DNA from 2 places in the Microbispora sp. CL1-1 genome. Region 1 is predicted to be linked to the other one. Evidence: riboswitches for the same ligand, from Rfam matches in the RefSeq annotation. Region 1 holds a riboswitch; the other holds the start of a gene.
The links. A riboswitch is a leader RNA that binds a small molecule or an ion and turns the genes downstream of it on or off. The one in region 1 is predicted to bind cyclic di-AMP.
Positions count from the first base shown of each region.

Region 2: another riboswitch for cyclic di-AMP. It lies ahead of HCK04_RS33710 (C40 family peptidase); the one in region 1 lies ahead of HCK04_RS19800 (CHAP domain-containing protein).

Region 1 is NZ_JAATEK010000016.1:625-5,067, forward strand. It holds partial or broken gene HCK04_RS19795 (DUF222 domain-containing protein) at 1-1,443, shown strand, start outside; cyclic di-AMP (ydaO/yuaA leader) riboswitch at 1,933-2,075, shown strand; gene HCK04_RS19800 (CHAP domain-containing protein) at 2,358-3,020, shown strand; gene HCK04_RS19805 (DUF305 domain-containing protein) at 3,295-3,954, opposite strand; gene HCK04_RS19810 (hypothetical protein) at 4,105-4,443, opposite strand, start outside.
Region 2 is NZ_JAATEK010000044.1:2,707-7,149, reverse strand. It holds gene HCK04_RS33725 (NADP-dependent oxidoreductase) at 1-150, opposite strand, end outside; gene HCK04_RS33720 (helix-turn-helix domain-containing protein) at 251-661, shown strand; gene HCK04_RS33715 (LuxR C-terminal-related transcriptional regulator) at 733-981, shown strand; gene HCK04_RS33710 (C40 family peptidase) at 1,270-2,229, opposite strand; cyclic di-AMP (ydaO/yuaA leader) riboswitch at 2,380-2,533, opposite strand; gene HCK04_RS33705 (amino-acid N-acetyltransferase) at 2,918-3,469, shown strand; gene HCK04_RS33700 (RDD family protein) at 3,617-4,443, shown strand, end outside.

The sequences.
Region 1 (4,443 bases):
GGCGCGATGGCCGACCCCGATGCTTCGGGTGGCACCGATACCCCTGACGGCCCGGACGGGCTCGACATCGCCGAGGCTGCCCCTGCCACCGGCCCTGCCGCTGGCTCTGGCGACGCCGCGATCGGACTTCGCGATGAGGAGCCTTGTGGCTGGGGAGCCGGTGAGCGCGGGGCCGGTGAGCGGCGGCCCGGCGAGTGCGAGCCGCGCGACACCACCGCAAGCACCGCCTCTGCTGAGGGCGACCACACCGCGAATGCCGGCTCCGCCGAGGACGACGACACCGTGAGTACCAGCTCTGCCGGGAGCGACGAGACCGCGCCCGCCAAGGGCGATGGGTGGGATCGCGGTGCGGCCCGGTCTGGAGCAACCCATGTCCGGCGGGGTGTGTCAGCATGGCCTGCTCATGGTGGCGGGCATTGGCACACAGCCCCTTCGCACGCTGCCCCTTCGGACACAGTCTCTTCGGACATAGCGTCTTCGGGTGCGACGGCTTCGGTCGCGACGGCTTCGGATGCGCCGCCATCGCAGGCGGCGCACTCGCAGGCAGCGCCTACGGAGGTGGCGCCTTCGGAGGCGGCGTGGCCGGACCCTCCGCCCGAGGACGCCTCCGCACGTCACACCCACGCCGGGCCTGGGCCTGCGGGGGACTGCCGGCATGGCCACAGCACGTGCCGGTGCGACGGCCAGGGCGCGTGCCGGTGCTGCGGCGAGGCGCGGTGCTCGCGTGCGACGCAGGCGTCGGGGACATCGGGACCGTCGGGAGCGACGCCCGGCGGGCCCGGACCGGAGCGGGAGACACCACCCGGATGGGCATCGGAAACGGCACCGGGAGCCGGGCGAGCGACACCGGAGACGGCGCAGGAGGCATCGCAAGGAGCCGCACAGGGGGCATCGCGGGGGGCGGCGCAAGGTGGGTCACCGGGATCTCCGGGTGCGTCGGCGGGCGCGATGCCCGGGGCGTTCTTGGGTGCGTCGTTGGGAGCGTCGGCAGGCACGCTGCTGGGGGCGTCGTTGGGGATGGCACCGGGGACAGCGCCGGGGTTGTTGCTGGCGACCGGGCAGGTGCTGCCCGTCTCCAGCGTGCATCGGCTCGCCCGGACCTCGACTCTGGTGCGGATCGTCATGAACGCCGAGGGACAGGTGCTGGACATGGGGCGCAAGGTCCGTCTGGCGACTCCTGCCCAGCGGCGGGCCATCTTCGCCCGGTATGCCACGTGCTGGGTCGACGGCTGCCCGCTCCCGGCGACCATGTGCCAGATCGACCACGCCGACAACTGGAGCACCGGCGGGCTCACGGACCTGAAGCTGCTGGGCCCGGCGTGCCAGTTCCACAACCGCGACCGCTACCAGCACCCCGAGCGCTACACCCGCCGCAAAGTCGGCGAAGACCGCTGGGCCTTCACCTACCACCGCCTCGGACAAGCCCGACGACTACACGAGTAAGGCGGGAGGCAGGCGGTGGAGGACCCACAGGCCGGCCCAGGCGACGCACGGACCGGCCCCGGAGGCTGCGGGCGTGAGGCGTGAGGCGTGAGGCGGGAGCGTGGGCGATGCGCAGGGCAGGCCCAGGCTGACGCGCGGACAGACCCGGCGACTACGCGAGCGAGGGGAGCGCCAAGACAGCCGGAAGCCCTCGACCGCGTCGGCACTCGGCCCAGCAGACCCCGCGCCGGCAGACACGCGCGAGCAGGCCCGCGCTGGCAGAGCCGCGCCGGCAGACCCCGCGCCGGCAGACCCGCGCTGGCAGAGCCGCGCCGTACGGCGTGGTGTGGCGCATCTCACCGCGGGCGGCCCGCGACCGTGAGGACCTGCGGAAGCAGGGAACGGCGACAGCCGGGATGATCCCCTTTACAGGCCATTTGGCCGTGTCTTACTTGTTATCTACTAAGCTTCCCGTGTGTCTCGCCGGTGAGCGGTCCTCAACCCGAGGACGACCGGCGACCGCCGAATCCCGGAAGTCATCGATCCCGGGAACCGGGGACCCACGTCTCTTGGGGTGAATCCGGACCATCCGGTAGGGCTACTCCTGGCCCGAACCCGTCAGCTAACCCGGTAGGCGGCCAAGGAGAGGAGAGCGTGGAGTGTCGGCTCCACCTGCCCACCCGGTCCGCGTCGTGTCGCCGGACCACCTGCCCGCCCTGGAACGTCTCCAGGCTTCCGGGGTGATGGCGCGCCCGTGACGGGCTGCCACATCTCCCGTTTCTGATTCCGCCCCGCCGTGGCGTGTCCCCGGACGGTCATGCCGTCATGCCGCACGCCCGCGGGCCGGTTCGTCATGTCTCGAAGCGCGCCATGAGGAGCCCCCGATTTCCACCGATCCGATAGCTCGACAGCTGCTCGACGCCGTACGCCCCGAGCTGGGCTACCGCGAACGAGCCGGGAAACACACCAAGTTCGGCGAGTGGTACGCCGAAAACGTCGCCAAGGACCCCGACTTCAAGGCCGCCCCGTGGTGCGACATGTTCGTCTCCTGGGCGGCCGACCGGGCCGGGGTGCAGGACCATGTCGGCGAGTTCGCGCTGACCACGCGGCACGCCAAGTGGTTCGAGAAGCACCACGCCTGGAGCGACAAGCCCGAGCCGGGCGCCGTGGTCTTCTTCGCCTGGTCAGGGTCCAAGAAGATCCGCGACATCGACCACGTCGGCATCGTCGAGAAGGTCGTCGGCCGGAAGGTCCACACGATCGAGGGCAACGTCGACGGCGTGTGGCTGAAGCGCAAGGTCCGCGACACGAGCACGATCGTCGGGTACGGCCTGCCGCGCAAGGTCAAGGTGACGCCGAAGACGCCGGTGACGATCCAGCCCATGGCGGCCGTGAACGCGAGCGTCCAGAGCGCCGCTGCGCCCGCCACCAGGAACATGGCGGCCACGCAGGGGAAGCCGCTCGACATCGTGTGGTCGCCGGGCGACGCCGTCCTGTCGGCCGGTCTGCTGTTCGCGGTGGTCTCCACCGCCGTGACCGGGATACGGGTCAAGACCGCGGCGGCGTCGTCCGACGGACGGCACCGCAAGCGCGGGTGACCTCCCCCTTCCGGATCTCCCGCCGCTCATAGGGACTCCAGCCCGGGCCTTGGGACCTCCGGCCCGGCCCTGGCGATCTCCGGCCCGATCAGGGGAACCTCCGGCCGGTCCGAAACGGCCAGGGCTTCGAACGCCATACTCGACGGCGCCACGCTCGTCGGCGACGTGTTCGACGGCGCCGTGCTCGCCGCTTCCGCCGTGGCGACTGCCACGGCGAGCACGGCGCCGGTCCGGGCCGTCACGGTGCCCTGACCCGGCATGCTGACCCGGCAGGTCAACCAGGCAGGCCGCTCAGCATGCTCTTCATCTCCTTGATCTCGGCCGACTGGCTGGAGATGATCGACTCCGCCAGCCTACGCGCCGGCTCGTAGCTTCCGCCGCTCAGCTCGTCGCGCGCCATGGTGACGGCGCCTTCGTGGTGCCGGATCATCATCGTGAGGAAGGCCCGGTCGAAGTCCCGTCCGGACAGCCCTTCGAGACGCCGCATGTCCTCGGGGGACATCATCCCGGGCATGGCGTGATGCGTCGGCGCCGGGCTCTCCCCGGGCACCTGTTCGCCCCAGGTCGTGAGCCAGCCGCTCATCGTCCGGATCTCGGGAGCCTGCGTGGCCTCGATCCGCCGGGCGAGCCGCGCGACCCGGGCGTCCGCCGCCCGGTCTTCGGCCAGTCGCCCCATCTCCACCGCCTGCTGATGATGGGGGATCATCATCCGGGCGAACATGACGTCCTGGTCGTTGTGGTCGGCCGTCGTTGTCGGCGGCGTTGTCGGCGGCGTTGTCGGCGTCGGCGTCGGCGTCGGCGTCGGGTCGCTGGGCGCGGTGGGCACACCGGGTGAGGAAGGCGTCGCGGCCGAGGCGGCGGTGCCGTACGCGCCGCCCGTGCCGGCCAGCAGACCGGCTGTCAGCAGGGCGACCGGCAGGACACGTCCGTTCATCGGCCAACACCTCCGTACGTCCCGGCGGCTGGTCGAGGACCGGCGCCGCCCCGCCCGCGGTGCCGGCGGCGGCGCCACCCCCGGTGCGCCGTCGCCGCACGAACCGTGTGGCGAACCTGGTCCTCCTGTCGTACCCGTGGAACGTTCCCGTCAGCCGTTGAACGTGATCCTGAACCGGTAGTTGTCGCCGTAGGTCGAGCCGCGGATGGTGAACGCCGCGCTCCCCGAGCTCACCCGGCCCGAGACCGTGGCCCCGGCGTTGACGGCGTAGAGGAAACGAGACGTGCCGAGATCGCGGCAGGGGACGATGGTCTTCTCGCCGTAGAAATGGTTGAACGTGGCCCCTTCGGCGCGGTGGCTGTCGACCAGCTTGCCGGACCAGGAGGTGCCCGATCGGCTGGTGACCCAGTAGCCCAGCAGGAGTTTCGGGTCGCGTACGTTACCGCCGAGATCGCGGGCCGACGCGGTGACAACGTGGGCGGAGCCGAA
Region 2 (4,443 bases), on a different contig from region 1:
GTTGTCGGCGAGGACGCCCGCGGCCGTGGCCAGGTCGACGGGGTTGACGGCCGCCGCCTCGACCCTGATCCGCACCTGCCCCTGCCCCGGATCCGGCTCCCGCACGTCGACGATCCGTACGGCTCCATCCCGTGCCATCAGTGCTCTCATGAGCGTCTTTCTCCTTTCGCGATGGCACGGAGCGTAGGAAGATCTACTCTCTTTCGGTAAGAAGGCACCTGGAAGTGCGTAAGGGAGGAGAAGGGAAGACATGGCGACTCAGACGGCGGCCGAGCGGCGCGAGGAGGCGCGTCAGCGCTACAACGCCTACGTCGCGACCTGCCCGTCCAGGAAGCTGCTCGACACGCTCAGCGACAAGTGGGTGAGCCTGGCGCTCACCGCGCTCGCCGGCGGCCCGCGCCGCTACAGCGAGTTGGCGAGGACGATCGCCGGAGTCAGCCAGAAGATGCTCACGCAGACGTTGCGGACGATGGAACGCGACGGCCTGGTGTCACGCACGGTCACTCCGTCGGTGCCGGTGAGGGTCGACTATCGGCTCACGCCGCTGGGCGAGGACCTCATGCCGCTGCTCGAAGCGATCAAGCGCTGGGCCGAGATCCACATGGAGGATGTCGAAGCGGCCAGGCAGGCGTACGACCGCCGCTCCGGCCACCGACCTTGACGACCTTCAGGCGAGGCGTTTACCTTCCCTGAAGGGTGGGCCGACGACATCGTCGTGGGGGAGGGCGGACGATGGGTGTTCCCGAGGTCGTCTACCGAGGTGACAATCCTGCCTCGGACCTTGAGCGTGCCGGTCTCACCGAAGAGGATCTGCTTCTCCTCGCGGAGCTGGCCAAGGGAGTGACAGCAGACCGGGTGGGCCGCAGTCTCGACGTCAGCGGCCGAACCGTGCGGCGCCGGTTGCGGTGCATCTGCGACCGCATCGGTGTGGCGACGGCGATCGAGGCGGTCGCCTGGGCGGCACGCCGCCGCCTCATCTGAGTGTTTCATCTAAGCGCGTTATCCGACTGCGTTGTCCGGCCGCGTTCGCTGCGAAAGGGACCGGCGCCCCTCCAACGGAGGAGGGGCTCTCCGAAAAGGCCCCCGGAAAGGCTCCCCGGGAAGGCTCCCCGGAAAGGCCCCCGGGAAGGCTCCGTGGAAGAGCGCCCGCAGACAGAGGCCCTCGCAGACCGAGGCGCTCCGTAGACGAAGGGCTCCGTAGACCGAGGCCCCTGTGACAGAGGCTCCGTGGTCAGAGGCCCCGTGGTCAGAGGCCCCGTGGCCAGAGACTCAGTCGGCGACGCGCACCGCGCCCGCGAACGGCCGGCCGTCGATCTTCGCGATGTGGACGACGTCTCCTGTGCGCGGCGCGTGGATCATGTAGCCGTTGCCGATGTAGATGCCCACGTGGTGCAGGTCGGAGTAGAAGAACACCAGGTCGCCGGGGCGGAGCTGGTCACGCGGGATGTGCGTGCCGGCCGTCCACTGGTCGCCCGTGTAGTGCGGCAGGCTGATCCCGACGGACTGGTAGGCCGCCATGACCAGGCCGGAGCAGTCGAAGGAGCCGGGCCCATCGGCGCCCCACACGTACGGCTTGAGCTGCTGCGCGAGGGCCCAGCGCGCCGCCTGGGCGGCCTTGCCGTCACCGATGATGGGGAAGTCCGTCCTCGTGCGCGTCTCTCTGCCGATCGTCTGGGAGACCTGCCGGTAGAGGCTGCTCTCGGTCTTCTTGATCAGACTGGTGATCTTGTCGCGCCGGGCGTCGAGGCCGCTGAGGAGCTTCTTGACCTCGGCCTGCCGGGCGGAGGCGCTCTGCCTGGCCCGCGCGGCGGCGTCCATGGCCTTGGTGACCTCCGCGACCTCCTGGCTCTGCTGCAGCTCCAGCGCGTACGTCGTGGAGGCCTGGTCGAGGTAGCGCCGGGGGTCGATGTCGCTGTCGATGAGCGCGAGCGCGTTGCCGAGCCCGTTGGTCATGTAGGAGTGCTGCGCGAGGGCGCTCGCCTTCTGCCGGCGGACCTCCAGCTCGGCCTCGCTCTTGGCGAGGTTCTTCTTGGCGAGGTCGGCGGACCGCTCGGCCGCCTTCAGACGCACCCGCTCGCCGTTGTACTGCTCGGTGAGCGTCTCGATTTCGTCGTAGAGGTCCTCGACCTGCTTGGTGAGCTGCTTGAGGCTCGGCTTCGGGTCGGCGGTGGCGCTGACGACCGGGGCGCCGAACGTGATCGCGCTGATCGCGAGTCCGACGAACGCCAAACGGCGGAGGGGACCCGGACCGGCCGTGCCGGATCCGGATCGCCGGCCGCGGGCGTGCCTGCCCGCCGGCCTCTTGCCACGCATGCGCAACCGAGCTCCTCTCCCATGTGCGCCCCGCGGCGGGCCCGTCGTCGAGACGGGGCCGTACGGCGGGGCGCTGCTGAGCGCCTACCGGGTTAGCTGACGGGTTCGGGCCGGAGTAGCCCTACCTGGCGGATTCACCCCTTGTCGATCTGAGACCGAACCGATCCTGGATCCTGCAGTTGGGTCCCCGGCTCCCCTTCGCACTCGGTGCTTCGAAGATTCGGCGCCCGGTCGCCGCGAGCGCTCACGATGACCGGCATCGTCGCTGGACGATAGTGCACCGCGAGTTCTTGCTCAACCAGAACTCCGAAACCCGTCTAGGTTTGACAACCAAAGGATCACGGTCGGATCACGGGATCGGTTGTGAAACGTCCGTGTTCACAGGGGTTTGGAGCGATCCGAGAGTTTGGATGTGCTGCTCGGGCTGGTGAAAAAACTGGGACAAAAGTGGACAGTGGCCTTGGGGTGTGACCGTACGTCCGTCCGCGTCCGGGCGGCTACACACGGTCAGAACTCATGTGGGGTCTGGCGTTTGGGGATGACCGTTATCCGGGGGACGCTCCGCGCATGGGATCAGGCCGCGCTGCGGCTAGGCTGACCGGTCATGGAGCAGGTCGCCGCGCAGACGCCCAGTGAGTCGGGTGCCACGGCCGTGACGGTGCGCCGGGCCAGGACGCCGGACGTCCGGGCGATCCGGCGTCTCGTCGACGCGTACTCCGGCAACGGGCCCCGCCTGCTCAAGAAGAGCACGGTCACGCTGTATGAGGACGTCCAGGAGTTCTGGGTGGCCGAGACGGCCGGGCAGGTCGTCGGCTGCGGCGCGCTGCACGTGCTGTGGGAGGACCTCGCCGAGATCAGGACCGTCGCGGTGGACCCCGCGGCGCGCGGCGGGGGCATCGGCCACCGGATCGTCGCCGCGCTCATCGAGACCGCCAGGGACCTCGGCGTGCGGAGGGTCTTCTGCCTCACGTTCGCGGTGGACTTCTTCGCCAGGCACGGTTTCCGGCCCATCCAGGGCACCCCGGTCTCCCCTGAGGTCTACGCGGAGCTCCTGGCGTCGTACGACGAGGGTGTCGCCGAGTTTCTCGACCTGGAGCACGTGAAGCCGAACACGCTGGGGAACACCCGGATGTTGCTGCACCTCGACCGTCATTGATCACCATTGATGGGCATTGATCATCGATCTTGACGGTGGTTGTCGACTGTTGCAAAGGTGACTGTTGATACGCCTGTCGCTACTTTTGGCAATATCAGCGTGTGCTACAGACGTGCGGCGCATGCGTCTTCGAAACGAGGTGACACGGTGAGCACCGGACAGCCGCCGTACCCCCAGGACGAGTCGGACGGAACGCCACCGCCGTCATCGAACCCCGGGTACAACACGGACAGACAACCCCAGGAATACGACCCCGACGTCACGGTGGTCAGCTATCGCGGGCAGCACACGGGTCCGCAGCAGCCGCCCGCCTACGACCCCGCTCAGGGCGGCTACGGCCAGCAGCAGGGCTACGGCGCCCAGCAGCAGCCGTACGGCCAGCAGGGCTATGGTCAGCAGGCCCCGCAGGCCCAGCAGCAGTACGGCCAGCAGACCGGTCCCCAGGACTACGGCCAGCAGCAGGGCTATGGGCAGCAGCAGGGTTATGGCCAGACCGGGCCGCAGCAGGGTCACCCCCAGCAGGGCTATGGTCAGACCGGCCCGCAGCAGCCGTACGGCCAGCAGCAGGGCTACGGCGCTCAGCAGCAGCCCGGTTACGGCCAGCAGGGCTACGGCCAGCCGCAGGCCCAGCAGCCATATGGTCAGGACCAGTACGGCCAGCAGCAGGGCTATGGGCAGCAGCAGGGTTATGGCCAGACCGGGCCGCAGCAGGGTCACCCCCAGCAGGGCTATGGTCAGACCGGCCCGCAGCAGCCGTACGGCCAGCAGCAGGGCTACGGCGCTCAGCAGCAGCCCGGTTACGGCCAGCAGGGCTACGGCCAGCCGCAGGCCCAGCAGCCGTACGGCCAGGACCAGTACGGGCAGCAGCAGTTCGCCCAGCCGAGCCCCCAGGCGGGCTATGGGCAGCAGCCCGGTTATGGCCAGCAGCCGTACGGCCAGCCCGCCTATGGTCAGCCCGGCTACGGCCAGCCGTA